DNA from 2 places in the Rheinheimera gaetbuli genome. Region 2 is predicted to be linked to the other one. Evidence: predicted binding sites of a transcription regulator. Region 2 holds the regulator's gene; the other holds the start of a gene.

Region 1 (7,964 bases), on a different contig from region 2:
TACAAAGGCAGATGATCCAACAGGCGCTGGCACAACACTGTGGCAGTTGGTCACAGGCGGCCAGACAGTTAGAGCTAGACCCGAGCAACCTACATAAATTGGCGCAGCGTTTAGGGCTTAAATAGGCGCAGATAACTCTGCCCCCATTTGAACGGAGGGGATTTGACGTTAATAAAGCTGGCGTTTTGGCGCATTCTGGCAATATGCAGCTTAGTGCTGGGTTTAATAGGTATACCGCTGCCGGTTTTACCAACTGTGCCGTTTATTTTGCTTAGCGTCTGGTCAGCTGGAAAAGGCTGGCCAGCGCTGGAGTTATGCTTATTGGCGCACCCCAAGCTCGGGCCGCCGGTGTTGGCTTGGCGCCAATCTGGTATCGTACCGCGGCGCGCTAAATACCTGGCCAGCGCCATGATGCTGCAAAGTTCATTACTGCTGCAGTTATCCACTGTCGCATTGCCGTTAAAACTGCTGTTACCGTGCGTCTTATTATTGGTGGCCATATGGCTCTGGCGGCGGCCAGAACAGATTAATCAGGATATCCAGAATGACAACACCCATCAAGCCAACTGAGCTGACAACACAACAGGCAATGCGCTACAGCCGCCAAATAATGCTGCCGGCCATGGATTTTCGTGGCCAGGAGGCACTACTGGCAAGCTCGGTACTGCTAATTGGTATGGGCGGCTTGGGCTGTGCGGCGGCGCCTTATTTAGTGGCCAGTGGCGTAGGGCATATTACGCTGGTCGATGACGATACCATTGACCGCAGTAATTTACAGCGGCAAATACTGTACCGCGAAGCGGATATTGGCCAGAGCAAAGCACAGCAGGCCGCTTTAAGCTTGCGCCAGCTTAATGCCGACATCACGATTGAAGCACTATGCCAACGCTTAAATGCTGAAGATTTAGCTACTTTGGTGCCACAGTATGCATTGGTGCTGGATTGCACTGATAATTTAGTTACCCGCAATGCGATTAACGCTGCTTGCGTTAGCGCTAAAGTACCGCTGGTTTCCGGCGCGGCTATCCGCTTTGAAGGCCAGGTCGCCAGCTTCAGTATGCAGGGCGACGGCGCTTGTTATCACTGTTTAAGCAAATTGTTTGGCGAGCAGCAGTTAACCTGTATGGAAGCCGGTATTTTAAGCCCGGTAGTTGGGGTTGTCGGCAGCATGCAGGCGCTGGAAGCGGTAAAAATTCTTGCAGGCACAGGCACGCCTCTGTACGGCAAGTTACAGCTTTTTGATGGCCTAAGTAGCCAGTGGAGCTCATTTAACCTAAATAAAGATCCGCTTTGTAATATATGTGGATAGGATTGGCATTCGTTTGAATGCTCAGCGAAGTATATCGCTGTGTACCATTTGCAGTAATTTATAGGCATCGCCTAAGTCACAGTTTTCATGGTCGCGCTTTTTATAGCCCAGTGTGGTGAGTTCTATATGCCAGGTGGGTACTACGTCTACTGTAGCCAGGGTTTGTTTTACGCAGTTAAGCGGGCAGCCGTCTACCGCCAGTATTGGCCGGCCGGATTGGGCTACTTTTACCAGTTGCTTTACTTTGCCGCCAACGCCGGCAATACAGGACATTTGCGCAGAACCTTCGCGATCGAGCACTACGGCCAAATCGTTGGCCAGCTGGGCGACGTTTGAGCAGCCGGAGCAGGCATACACCAGCGGCTTGTCTTGGTAGTCGGTGTTCATACTGAGCTCCGTTGTGGTGGAAATATTTACCCAGTGTAAAAGCTGTTGCAGCTGGCGGCTTGATATAAATCAAAGCCGCCGCAGCCTTACCCCTTCAGAGGTAAGGTGGTTTAACCCGGTCTGCCATCTGGCCTGGGTGTGGTTAGCACCGGAAAATACACCAGCACGTAAAGCGTATAGGCCAGCACCCAGCCGCCAACACCCAGCCACAACCATTGCATGGTTTGCGCCGGCCACAGCCAAATTAATAGCGTGCGGCTGATGGCCGCTGCCAGCACCAGCAAAAACGCCAGTGACATCAGCGCATGTGGCTTTAACATGCGGCCGCTGTGGCCTAATGATACCCGCGCCATCATGCTTAAAATCATGCTGCCCATGGCGCCGGCGGTTAACGCATGCAGCGCTATGCTGTTGCTGATATTCACGCCGGCGTAGCGCGCACTGTAAAGTGCCAGCCCTAGCGGTATAAACCAGTACGCCAGATGCAGCGACCACAGCAGCGGCACTTTAACCGTAAGCCAGATTTTCCAGCGCAGGCAGCGTAGGCCGGTTAGCAGGGCACTTAGGGCAAATAAGCCGCTTATCGCCAGCGGCGGCAGGTATTTGTTTATCGCAAAAAAGTGCAGCACGAAAATCAGCCATAAAGAACCCAGCGCGGCGCGATCCAGCCAGACAATAGCATCGACCTTTTTGGTTTGGGTGCCATTGGCGGTAAACATCGGTAATACGCGGCCGCCGACAATCGCCATTAGCAGGGTGATGAGCCACACCGCATTCTGGCTGCCCAGTTGCACCAGTTCATAGCGTGACGTTGCTACCCCGATATACATCAGCAGGTTACAGGCGGTCAGTAACAGTAGTACCGGAATAAAAAACAGGTTGCGCTGCTGGCCGGTTTTAATAAGCGGTATTGCCAGCAGAAAAGCGCATACTGGTAAAAAGCTTAAATCAACAGCAGCTACCAGATACAGCGGTAACCCCTGACCAAACAGTAGTAATAACCGGCCAGCCAGCCACAGCAGGCTGATAAACAATAAACTTTTACCATGCGGCGCACGGAGCCCGGTCCAGTTTTGTACTGCGGTAAGCAAAAAGCCAATCACAATGGCGCTAACAAAACCAAACAGCATTTCATGGCTGTGCCAAAACAGCACATTGGCGAAGGGTTTTAGCTGAAGCTGGCCGGCCAATGTCAGGCCCCATAGCAGCATAGCAATGGCGCTAAAAGCGGCACCAAATAAAAACATTGGCCGAAATGCCTGGCGTAGCAGGGGTAACAGCTTTTGCTCAGTAGCCAGATCGGTTATCTGCATGTGTTGTCCTCGTGGTCAGAAGTGTCATCATCAAGTAAGAAATTATTACTGCGCGCCTGTGCCAGTTTTTGCTGGTATTGTGCGGCCTGGTTGGCAAAAAACATGGTGATCATACAAAGCGCCAGAACGCCATATAAGATCATAAAACAGCCGGTGACTATGCCCAGCACATCTTGTGCTACGCCAAATAAAATGGGCAGGGTGCAACCTCCTAAGGCGCCAATGGCGGCAACAAAGCCGCCGGCACTGCCCATATGCTGTGGGTAGTAATCGTGAATAACCTTATACACACTAGCACGACCAAAGCCCTGTGCTACGCCGATGATAAAAATCAGTAAGGTAAACCACCACACATTCAGACCAATTTCCAGCTGTACGTCTTTTTCCAGGCCATGAATAATTAACGTGGTGGGTGGGTAACTTAAAAAAAACAAACAAACGATACAGACCCAGAATACGCTCCAGTTTACCGCCCGGCCGCCATAGCGATCGGCAAACCAGCCACCCAGCGCCCTCACCATACTGGAGGTGGCAACAAAGAACAGCGTAAAGGCCATCGCCTGCTGCGCATCCATAGCATAGGCCTGCATATAGTATTGTGGTAGCCACAATAACAGAGCTAAAAAGCTGCCAAATACAAAGTAGTAATACAGGGAAAATCGCCAGATGCGGGCGTCACTGCAAAGCTGGCGCAGGCTAAGCGCTTGGTGTTTGGCTGGGCTAAACTGCAGCGGTTCTTTTGGCGCCAGCAAGATAAATAACAGGCTAATTAACAGCATGCCGCCGGCATATAAAGGCCCCACCCACTGCCAGCCTGCATACTTAATAGCCAGTGGTACCAGCACAAAGGTAATAGCCACACCGGCATTGCCCACACCAAATAAGCCCAGTACCCGGCCCTGACGGCTGGAGGCAAACCACTGGCTGACATAACGTACGCCAAAGGTGAAAGACACACCGCTAATACCAAACCACAACCCCAGCCATAAATAACCGCTATAGCTGTCCACCAGCGGCAGCAGCAACAAGGCTGGTATTACCGCCAGCATTTGGTATAGCCACAACAGCCGGGCGCTGATACGGTCAGCAAGGATCCCCAGCGGGATACGTAATAACGCACCGGTTAAAATAGGCGCTGCTAATAAAAAGCCGTATTCGGTCGCGCTAAGTTCAAGTTGTTGCTGTAGCTGCAGCCCCATTACCGCATACAGTGTCCAGACTGAAAAACAGGCAGCAAAAGCCAGTGTGGCCAGCAATAATGCCCGGTTAGCACCGTTTAGCGTGGCCTGGCTCAGGCTGGTGGCAGCAGGTGGCGGCATAACAAAACATCCGGCAAACAGTATTACTGCTTAGTGTAACGCCAAAGGCTGACGCTGCTGCAGCAAAGAGGGTGTACCTCTGACGCGCCGGGTGCGCTTGGTTGCGGCTATGGCTCTAGCCAAAGTGGGTAAGAGTAGCTGTCAGGCCTGGCGCTGGCTGCAATAACGCCGCTACCCACAAAGTGGTATCTTCTTGTTTTTACGATGAAAGCTGCCTGTTCAACTTTGTTTTATATCAATGATTTTGCCCGGCAGCCTCTCTACACTGGCCAAAGTGAATCGATTAATCCTGTGGAGGATGTTATGGCTGGTCCTGCTTTAGCACAACAAAGCGGCAGTGGGTTAAACCTGCTGAATTTTGCTGAACAAAAAATAAAAATGCTGCACCTGACCTGGTTTGCCTTCTTTTTGACCTTTGTGATGTGGTTTGCTCACGCGCCATTGCTAATACACATTAAAGAGGCTTTAGCACTAACCGATGCTCAGATTAAAGCTTTACTCATTCTAAACGTTGCCATTACGATACCGGCACGCATCGTAGTGGGTATGTTAGTTGACCGCTATGGTCCGCGTATAATGTATTCGCTGCTACTGTTTATTTCTGCTCTGCTGTGTATCGGCTTTGCCTTCGCCGATACCTATTCTGCGCTGGCATTATTCCGCTTTTTACTCGGCTTTGTCGGCGCAGGCTTTGTGGTGGGTATTCGTCTGGTGGGCGAGTGGTTTCCGCATCATCAGGTGGGTACGGCCGAAGGTATTTATGGGGGCTGGGGTAACTTTGGTTCGGCTGCTGCCGCGATGACCTTACCGTTACTGGCACTGGCCTACGGTGGTGACGATGGCTGGCGCTACGCCATTGGTACTGTAGGGGTGATTAGTGCAGTTTACTCGTTGGTGTTTTATAAATTTGCCCGCAATACGCCCAAAGGCTCAGTGTATTTTAAGCCGAAAAAAACCGGTGCCATGGTGGTTACCAGCTGGGGCGCGTTGTGGGGCCTTATTCTGATGAATATCCCTATGCATTTGGCGCTTGGCATGCTGGCCTGGCGCTTATCTCCGGCCGGCGTCAATCTGTTCAGCACTGACATGATGTATGCGTTGTGGAGCGTGCTTTTGCTGTTGTTTATTGTGCAAACCCAGCAAACCTGGCGCATTAATGCGGAGCATTTACGTGCTGGCGTACCCGAAGCCGATAAATACAGCTTTAAACAGGTAGGCATTTTAAATATTGCTTATTTTGCTACCTTTGGCTCTGAGCTGGCGGTTGTGTCAATGCTGCCGCTGTACTTCCTGGAAACCTTTGAGGGCTTAAGTGCTGTAAAAGCCGGTTTGCTGGCGTCGGGTTTTGCTTTTATGAATCTGGTATCACGCCCGATGGGCGGCTGGTTTTCGGATAAGTTTGGCCGGCGCAAAAGTATGCTGATCTTAATTGGTGGCCTGGCCGCGGGCTACTTTTTAATGGGTCTGATGGACAGCCACTGGTGGATCCCGTTGGCCGTGCTGGCAACCATGGCCTGTAGTTTCTTTGTGCAGGCCGGCGAGGGCGCGGTGTTCGCCATAGTACCGCTGATTAAACGCAGCATGACCGGGCAAATTGCCGGCATGGCAGGGGCTTATGGTAATGTCGGTGCTGTGGTGTATTTAACGGTATTAAGTTACGTTAGCTATAGTATGTTCTTCTACGTGATTGCCGCCTCAGCGCTGGTGGGGCTGGTAGCGGTAATGTTTTTAGATGACCCTAAAGGCCATATCACTGAAGTGGGTGAAGATGGTACTGTGCACCGCATTAATGTAGGTTAAACAAGGAACCCCGGGTGAGCGCATCTGAGCTGAAACTGCACTACAGCAGTCTTTGTGAGGCCGGTATCAAGCCGGCCAACGAAGATGCGGTAGTGCAGCATATCCCCTCAGATCCTCATCTGTTAACTTATAAAGGCGCCTGTTTTGCATTAGCTGATGGCGTCAGTACCGCCGAAGCCGGTCAGCAGGCCAGCCAGCGCGCGGTTAGCCGCTTTTGCCGCGAATACAGCCAGACACCAGATAGCTGGTCGGTGGCCTACAGCGCCGAGCAGTTGCTCGCGACCATCAACAACGAGCTGTACGAGCTGAGCCATCAGTTTGCGCACGATCAAAAAGGCTATCTGACTACCTTTACCGCGCTAGTGCTGAAATCGCAAACTGCACATTTTTTTCATATAGGCGACAGTAGGTTGTACCACTGGCGCGATGGCGTGTTGGTGCAGCTGAGCCAGGATCATACGACAGTGTTATCTGAGCAACGCCAGTTTCTTGGCCGGGCGCTGGGTATGGATGCCCGGGTTGAGCTGCAAAAGGGCAGTTTAACTGTCAAACGCGGCGACCGTTTTTTACTCTGCTCTGATGGCCTGTCGGACTTTGTCAGCCCGGAAGCACTGCAGCAGGCCGTATCGGCAGCGGATGATCTTGAGCAAGCCGCTTTGCAGCTAAAACAACAGGCATTAACGCAGGGCAGTGATGACAATATCAGTTTGATCTTGCTTGAGATAACAGCGCTGCCCGAGCAAAGCCTGGATGATTTAAACCAGCATTTAACCCGGCTGCCATTTCCGCCGGCGTTAAGCCCCGGCATGAAACTGGATGGTTATAAGGTGCTGCAGGAGCTGTTTGCCAGCAGCCGCAGCCATTTGTATCTGGTAGAGGACGAAGCCAGTGGTGCACAGCTGGTGCTGAAATGCCCGTCACTGAATTACGATGATGATGCCCTGTATATTGACCGCTTTATCCGCGAAGAGTGGATAGGCCTGCGCATTGAATCTGATTATGTCGTAAAAGTGGTGCGGCAAACCCGGCCGCGCACCTTTCTGTATTATTTGATGGAGCATTTAGACGGCCAAAGTTTAGAGCAATGGTTTGAAAGCCAGCCCAAGCCACTAAAACCGGCGCTGGCCATTAAGCTGGTAAAACAGATAGCCAAAGGCTTAACCGCGTTTCACCACATGGGCGCCATTCATCAGGATTTAAAACCCGGCAATATTATTTACCTGCAGGATGGCCGGGTAAAAATTGTCGACTTTGGCTCAGTGTATGTGGCAGGCCTGGCCGAAATATACAGCCCGCTGCAGCATGAGGCTGCACTTGGCACCGCGGCCTATTCCGATCCGCACTATTTATTGGGGCACAACTCCGGTGTGCAGGGCGATATCTACGCCCTTGCGACCATTGCCTATGAGCTGTTCAGCAGTGGTCACTTACCTTACGGCGCTGCCGTAGAGGAATGCCGCACCGCGGCCGATTACGACAAGCTGCGTTATCGCAGTGCCAGCCAGTTTAACCCGGTGATCCCAACCTGGTTTGACCGCGCACTGCAAAAAGGTGTTAGTCTGGATTTATCACAACGCTATCAAAGCATTAATCAGCTACTGACTGACCTGCAGCAACCGAATCCGGCGTTTTTACACGAAGAAGTTAAACAGCAGCATAAAACCAACCCGCTGCTGTTTTGGCAATTGTTGTCCGGCTTTTGGTTTATTACCTTATTGCTGGTGGTGTGGTTATTTTTGCTGCGGCGTTAACTTTTTGGCCGGAACGCTTTAATTACCCCTTCATTGCACTGCAGATAAGGCCCGTCCATTAAATCGATGCAGTAGGGCACCGCCG
Region 2 (7,964 bases):
CCCTTGCCAGATTTTAACCTGTACACTGATACCACCGAACGTAAACGGGCATTTTTTAATTATTTACGGCCTTTTGTAAAACGGGAAAATGCCCGTTTGCGCTCGCTGCGTGAGCAATTACTGGACATACAACAAAAAAAGCAAAAACGTATGCGTATCTCATTAGAGGAATATGCATTTTTATATAGTTTATATGATGAATTTCGCATGGATGTGGCTGAAACGGATCAGACTATGCTGCAGCAGTTATTAGAGCGGGTAGACATTATTCCTGACACCCTGGTACTAATGCAAGCAGCTAACGAGTCAGCCTGGGGTACCAGCCGCTTTGCTGTTGAGGGCTATAACTTTTTTGGTCAGTGGTGTTTTCGCGAAGGTTGTGGTTTGGTGCCGCAGGCTCGTGCTGAAGGACAAAACCATGAGGTTGCTAAGTTTAGCAGTCCTGGCGCCAGTATAAAAAGCTACTTTTATAACCTGAATACCTTTCATACCTACGATAGCCTTCGTAGCATCCGTGCCCAGCTACGTAGTGAGGGTAGACCCTTGCGTGGTGAGGCATTAGCAGCAGGCTTAGGTTCATATTCTGAGCGTGGAGACGAATATATAGCTGAAATCAGTGGTATGATCCGCTTTAACCGTAAGTTGTTGGAAGAATAATATGCGCTGGTTCTTATTACTGCTACCGCTGTTAGCAATGCCAGCCTATTCTGATTTGCAACTGCATTACAATGGCTTTTATGGCCGGATGAAAAAGTTACAGCAACCTGAATATAGCGATATTACTCTGGCGTTTGCATTAATTGGTGAACGTAGCGGCAAACCCTGCCGTTTTTACAGCCTTAAATTGCTCAGCGACCAGCATGATATTAACCTGGACACGGCGGGCAACGGCGAAATTAGCTTGCCCTACGATGAAGAGCTAAAAAACAGTAATGCAGTGCTCAAAGTGTTGCAGGCTGACAATGCTGAACCTTGTCAGGTGCAGTTTCGTTTGCGATCGCGCATGCGTCTGCCGCTAAGCTTGGATTATGCCACGCTGGCACACTATCAAAGCCAGTTTGATTTGCTGCTGGACGATATGGCTGGTTTAGGCAAACACTGGCTGCCGACTGTGGCGGGGGTAATAGTGCAATTAGCTGACGATAGTGTTACCGCTGAGGTAGATGCCGTTGCACAGCGTATAACGCGGTGTGAGAAAGACCGTTGTGAAATTACACTTGATAAAACTGTGGCAGAGCAGGCGCAATGGCAGTTTAGTCAACGGCCATTATACCTGCTACCGCTCATTAGCAACGCCACACCTTAACAGTGCATCGTTGCTGTTTTGCCTATCGTTTAGCTTAGCGCAATAATTTGCAGCGGGTTGTCGTTTTCGGCATCGTCTTCTGCCTCAAGGCCTACCGGTACTGCCGGTACTGATTCTTTGTCAAACGCCATATCACGCTCTTGAAGCTCAGTGTCTTTGCTCAGTGCAGCAAAATTAAACAGGTTTTTGTCTGCCAGATGTGACGGTACTATGTTTTGCATGGCCTGAAACATGGTTTCAATGCGGCCCGGAAAGCGTTTATCCCAATCTTGCAGCATCTCTTTTACTACCTGACGTTGCAAGCCGTCTTGCGAACCACAAAGATTACAGGGGATTATCGGAAACTGGCGGGCAATGGAGTATTTTTCAATATCTTTCTCTTTGCAGTAGGCCAGAGGTCGGATAACAATGTGTTCACCATTGTCACTGACCAGCTTAGGCGGCATTGACTTCATTTTGCCACCATAAAACATATTTAAAAACAAGGTTTCCAGCATGTCATCCCGATGATGGCCCAGGGCAATTTTGGTTGCACCCAACTCTTTCGCTGTACGGTACAAAATACCGCGGCGTAGCCTGGAACATAAAGAACAGGTCGTTTTACCTTCAGGGATTTTTTCTTTAACAATCGAGTAGGTATCTTCGGTGACGATGGTAAAATCAACGCCAATCCGGCTTAAGTAAGACGGCAGTACGTCAGCCGGAAAGCCGGGCTGCTTTTGATCCAGATTTACCGCGACCAGTGAAAAGTTAATTGGCGCAGATTGCTGTAAATTTAGCAAAATATCCAACATGGTGTAGGAGTCTTTACCGCCTGATAAACACACCATCACTTTATCGCCTTCTTCAATCATATTGAAATCGGCGATAGCTTGTCCCACGCCTCGGCGCAGGCGTTTATGCAGTTTGTTCAGATTATATTGAGCTTTGGCTTGGGCGGCGTGCGTCATAACAGTTACCACTAGTGAAAATGGCGCACATTATAGCCAAGTGCGCCGCAATACCAAAGCTAGCAACGCGCTAAAACTCAGCTTTTCTGCATCGGACAGACAAAGTTATCTGGTTTTACTGCCAGTACATCACAATCCAGCCGATCGATAACATGCTCCGCAGTATTACCGATAATGGCGGCAGACAGGCCTGTACGACCAATAGTACCAATTACCACCATTTCTGCATCCAGTTGTTTGGCCAATTGTGGGATAACATCCTCCGGCATACCCTCCAACACATGGGCATGTGTCGTAGTGATGGCGTACTGCTTGGCCAGCTCTGCTACCGCATCAGCATGGTGCGTTTTCATCGTACTGTTATACTCCTGAGGATTGAACTCAGGTATTTCAATAGCAATATTAACAGGCGTGCCGGGGTAGGCGTTAACCAGATGGGTGTTGGCTTTAAGCATTTCCGCCATTTGTTGTGCTTTGGTTATAACACGCTGATTTAATGATTGATGTTGCTCTTGCTGGCTGCCAGCATTCACCGCCGCAACAATATTGCCGCCTTGTGGCCAGTCATGGTCTTTTACCAACAGTACCGGGCATGGACATTTACGCAATATGTGCCAGTCAGTAGGGGTAAAAATCATTGATTTAAGTACGTCGTGGTCGTGCGTGCCCTTAATAACCAAATCATAGCCATCCTCAAGCACCGCATGCACAACCGCCTCGAACGGTCTGTTATGCCATACCACTTTAACGTCTATATTTATACCGCCAGCGCGTGGCGCGGCTAAGTAATCACTCAGCCACAGCTCTCTGTCTTTAATAACCGCCTGGCGCATTGACTCCCGCTCTTCGCCGGACAACATCGTGGTCATTTCATAGGAAAAGTCATAGACTGAGACAAAGGCTGTTAGTTGGCAGTGTTGTAATCGCGCCAGTTGTACAGCGCGATTTAAGGCTTTCTGTTGATCAGAGGTTGGGTCGATGACTACCAGTACATGGTTAAATTCAGACATAACGGGCTCCGCTACAATAGTATTTAATAAAGTGTAGCCAAACTAGCCTGATTTGCTGAGCAATAACCTGATGCAGGTCAAACAGAGGTCAAACTGTACCGTTTTAACAATGTGCTGTTAATGCTGCCAGTTTATTCAATGCCGGTGCATCTTGAAGAGTTATGAGTTTACCGTCCACACTGATCAGCTGTTCTTTGTCCATTTTGCTAAGCAGGCGGCTGATCGTTTCTACTGTTAGCCCCAAATAATTACCAATGTCACTGCGGGTCATTGTCAAACGAAACTCTGTAGCAGAAAAGCCACGGCTGGCATAACGCTGGGCCAGCTGTGATAAAAAAGTAGCGAGTTTTTGTTCGGCAGTTTTGCGATTTAACAGCAGCATCATTTGTTGATCAGACTGAATATCCTGGCTCATTAAGCGCATCATTTGCTGGCGCAGGCGTGGTAATTGATCGAGCAAGGTATCGAGGTTTGGTAGTGGGATCTCACACACCATGGCTGTTTCAAGTGCTTCTGCATAGCTCGGATGTTGCTGGCTGTTTAAGCCGTCAAAACCAACAATATCACCCGGAAGATGAAAGCCGGTAATTTGTTGCTCACCCTGCTCAGTTAAGGTAAAGGTTTTAAAAGATCCGGTGCGGATAGCAAACAGAGATTTTTGTATATTGCCAGATTCAAACAGCATATCGCCTTTGTGTAATGGGCGTTTACGCTGAATGATATCGTCCAGCCGGGTCATTTCGGTATCGTTTAGTGAGAAAGGCAGGCAAAGCTGACTAAAGCCGCAATCCTGACAGTTTATCGCTGAGCGTTGCATACCTACTTCCTTCATTTTTCTCTGACATACCAACAGCTGCTAGCTTAAAAAACCAGCCTGCGGATAGCAAGCCAAATCGTATAAATTGCGTAAATAGCCAAAAGCAATGCTGCGCTGTAGCGAAAGGCGCGCTGATTCTTTAGTTGTGTTAACAACGTTGCCGCTGAACCGGTTAGTAAAATAGCAGGCATAGTACCCAGGCCAAAACCAAGCATAATAAACGCGCCCTGGCCGGCACTTCCGCTGGCCAAGCTCCAACCTAAGGTGCTGTATACCAATCCACAGGGTAAAGCACCCCAGCACATGCCATAGGCATACGCATTACTTGCGCGTTTCAGTGGTAGCAGACGTTGCGCCAGGGGTTGGACATGGCGCCAAATATGTTGGCCCAGTTTCTCCAGGACTAGCAGGCCAAACCACAGGCGGCTGATATACAGCGCCATCATTAGCAACAGCAAGCCAGCTACCAGACGCAACCATAGCAGTGATGCGCCAGCCAGTTGCATCGCACTCACACCAAAATAACCTACTGCGCCACCAAACAATGCATAGGTGGTTAAACGCCCGGCGCTAAGATGCAGTTGTAATAGTAACTTATGTTTAGCAGACCCCGTCATACTAAGTTGCAACGCACCGGCAATACCGCCACACATGACCAGACAATGGCTGCTACCTATTAAACCAATCAACAGTGCCGCGGCGAAATCACTGTTCACTGCGGTGCCTTATCGTTATTGCTATCTTGCTGTTGTTTATTTGTAGCTTTAGTATCGTCGAATAAAATACTGAAACCTTCTTTGTCTAAATCCTCGAATTGCTTGCTGCGTACAGCCCAGAAAAATACCGCCAGGCCAATAATGACAAACAGGATGGCAATGGGGATCAATACATAAATTACACTCATTTTTTCAGCAGCCTTAATGAATTAGACACCACCAGCAATGAGCTGAATGACATACCCAGCACCGCAATGTATGGCGAAACAAAACCGGCCACGGCTAACGGTATAATCAATAAGTTATAGCCTACCGACCAGGCGAGATTTTGTTTAATAATACGTTGGGCTTCGGTGCTGCCAGCCAAAAGCTGAGCCAACAAACCGATACTGGGTTGCAACAATACCACATCAGCTTGATTCTTCGACAAATCGCTGCCTGTTTGCAATGTAACCGAGACATGAGCAGCATTAAAGCCCGGGCTGTCGTTAATGCCATCGCCGAGCATCAGAACTTTGTGTCCCTGTTTTACCAGTGCGTTGATTTGCTCAACTTTTTGCTCTGGGCTGCAGCCTTTAACTACCAAATCAAAATTAAGTTGTTGCTGTAGGGTATCCGCCTGGGCTGAACTGTCGCCGGTCAGCATCACCAATGTGTAACCACGCTGACGTAAATTGTTTAGCAGGGCCGGTACTTCGCTGCGCAATGCATCAGCCAGTGTTACAGCAGCGAGTACCTGATTATCTATCGTCAGGTAAACCATGGCATCCGCCAGAGGCGCAGCCTGACAAAACTCAGCGCTGCCTACTTTTACTTGTTTTGCCTCGTACTGAGCGCTGATGCCGGCGCCAACCACAATTTGTGTTTGTTCAAGCAACAAAGGTTGTTTTAAGTAAGGTGCAAAAGCTCGTGCAATAGGGTGCTCAGAATAGGTTTCAAGGTTGGCAATCAGGTTAAGGCATTCTGCCTCGCTGTATTCATCTTGAAAACAATACACAGCTGCCAGGGAAAAACGGCCTTCGGTTAGGGTGCCGGTTTTATCAAATACGATATGACTTAGTTCGGGTAATACGTCTAGCACTGTAGAACGCTTAATTAATACGCCTTGCCGGTTAAGATTTGCCAGTGCACAGGTAACAGCAGTTGGCGCCGCTAAACTTAACGCACAGGGGCATGTAGCTACCAGTACAGATAGTGTTACCCAGAATGCTCTGTCAGCATCAAGCCAAAAGTACCACAGCACAAAGGTCGCAGCGGCTATTAGTAGCAGGCGTTCAACAAAGTAACGCGCTAGTTTGTCTGTTTTTTGCAGTACGCCAGGTTTTTGGCTCAGTGTTTGTTGCTGCAGGGCAATAATATGCCCTAGTCTGGACGTTGCCAGTGCAGCGGAGACTTGCACGGTAAGCACACCATCATGATTAATACTGCCGGCCAGTACAGTGTCACCCACGTTCTTGCTTACCGCCCGGTATTCTCCGGTTAACATGGACTCATCTGCAGAGCTACTACCAACTATAACAATTCCGTCGGCAGCTATGGTTTCTCCGGCCTTCACCAAAATAATATCGCCTGGGTTTAGCCGGCGCGCAGACACGGTATCTTGCTGATTGTCAGACACTAACGTTGCACTAACTGGCATTATTTTTAGCAGATTGCTGGTCGCATCACGTGCGCGGGATCGGGCGCGGTATTCAAAAAACTTACCCAGCTGCAGTAAAAACGTAAACATACAAACAGATTCAAAATACACTTCGCCGATGTTAAATACCGTAGCGTATGTCGATGCGATAAAGGTGTAATAAATTGCCAGACTGACCGGCACATCCATATTTAACTGCCGGGCTTTGATACCGCGCCAGGCGCTTTGCACAAAGGGCATAGCGGCATACAAAACGACCGGCAGCGTTAACAACATACTGATCCAGCGCAGATAACCCTGATGTGATGCTTCAATGCCTGTGTAGTCACCAAAATACAAGGCCACAGCCAGCATCATCACTTGCATTGACATGATACCAGACACGGCAAGTCGCTTTAAAAAGCGATTTAACTCGGCTTTAAATTGTTGTTGTTCCTGATCGGCCACAAAGGGGCTGGCCTGATAGCCAATTTTGCCAATAGCAGATAAAATCTCACTCAACGGTGTTAGGTCACTACGCCAAGCAAGATGGCAACGTTGGGTAGCCGTATTCACATTTACTTTTGCCACTGCAGGCAGTTGCCTTAGTTGTTTTTCTATCAACCAGGCGCATGCTGCGCAACTGATGCCACTTATTGAAAGTTCGATTTCGGTTAAATCACCTTGTTGGCGTGCAATGTCGGCTAACACATCGGGTGCATCAAAGTTTTGTAACGAGGTGGCTATAGCATCCGGGAGTTGTTCGGTGCGGCTGGCAGGCTGGGTGCGAAAACGGTAATAATCAGCCAGGCCGCTTTGAATAATCGTATCGGCAACAGCAAAACAACCTGCACAGCAAAAACAGCGGCTTAGGCCATCAAACATCAGGCTTAAGTCCGTACCGTCAGGTATAGCTTCATCACAGTGAAAACAACGCGCTGTGCTCAATTTAATTTTCCGTCAGTAACCGAGTTTTATCTCATCTATTGATGGCAGCTGCAATTCAGCGCGCAATTTCCACTGTTTAGATGCATCAGAAACGACCAGTTGCCATTTGCCCTTTGGTGTTATCGGCAGCGTAGCAACATAAAGCAGTTCGCCGCTACGTTGTGCATCCAGAGCAAAGTCGCGGGCAGCAAGGGTAGGGTGATAAAAATCGAGGTGCAACTCACCGTCCAGCACAGTATTTTCGGTAAAGCGTACCACGGCCCTATTACCTGCAATGAGCACATGTGCATCCAGATTTCGCAGTGCTGCTTCACGATACTTTGCCAGCTGCATATTAATTGCCCTGCCAGCCTTGTAATAATCATCTACGACCAAATCGGGCGAATGTTGCTGCATTACAACAACAGTATGCACGGCTTTAAGCGCTGTAAAGACGGGTATTGCAATTAATACCCAAGGCCATAACTGCTTGTACCAGGGTTTAGTGTCTTGCTGCATAACAACCTCAAACAGGGTAAACAGGGCATATAACATTAAGCCCCAAAACGGGGCCTAATGTATCACGGACTTGCATTACAGATGACTACTGTGCTGCTGGT

Evidence for each region. The regulator FNR, encoded in region 2, switches genes on or off when oxygen is low (the NO sensors DNR and NnrR bind a similar motif). The targets are predictions, from matches to a motif close to TTGATNTANATCAA.
Region 1: ACYVIC_RS16200 (putative zinc-binding protein) is a predicted target of FNR. The motif match lies at 1,756-1,769, and genes of this name have one in related genera.

Annotation. Positions count from the first base shown of each region.
Region 1 is NZ_BAAGTL010000025.1:228,989-236,952, reverse strand. Features, by position in the region: gene norR (nitric oxide reductase transcriptional regulator NorR) at 1-125, shown strand, start outside; gene ACYVIC_RS16210 (YbaN family protein) at 163-570, shown strand; gene moeB (molybdopterin-synthase adenylyltransferase MoeB) at 545-1,309, shown strand; gene ACYVIC_RS16200 (putative zinc-binding protein) at 1,331-1,696, opposite strand; gene ACYVIC_RS16195 (NnrS family protein) at 1,807-3,009, opposite strand; gene ACYVIC_RS16190 (MFS transporter) at 3,000-4,328, opposite strand; gene ACYVIC_RS16185 (MFS transporter) at 4,632-6,128, shown strand; gene ACYVIC_RS16180 (protein kinase domain-containing protein) at 6,143-7,879, shown strand; gene mog (molybdopterin adenylyltransferase) at 7,876-7,964, opposite strand, start outside.
Region 2 is NZ_BAAGTL010000006.1:282,064-290,027, reverse strand. Features, by position in the region: gene ACYVIC_RS06290 (glucosaminidase domain-containing protein) at 1-657, shown strand, start outside; gene ACYVIC_RS06285 (DUF2987 domain-containing protein) at 659-1,306, shown strand; gene ttcA (tRNA 2-thiocytidine(32) synthetase TtcA) at 1,336-2,256, opposite strand; gene uspE (universal stress protein UspE) at 2,334-3,266, opposite strand; gene fnr (fumarate/nitrate reduction transcriptional regulator Fnr) at 3,370-4,098, opposite strand; gene ACYVIC_RS06265 (sulfite exporter TauE/SafE family protein) at 4,128-4,799, opposite strand; gene ccoS (cbb3-type cytochrome oxidase assembly protein CcoS) at 4,796-4,987, opposite strand; gene ACYVIC_RS06255 (heavy metal translocating P-type ATPase) at 4,984-7,365, opposite strand; gene ACYVIC_RS06250 (FixH family protein) at 7,378-7,899, opposite strand; gene ccoP (cytochrome-c oxidase, cbb3-type subunit III) at 7,949-7,964, opposite strand, start outside.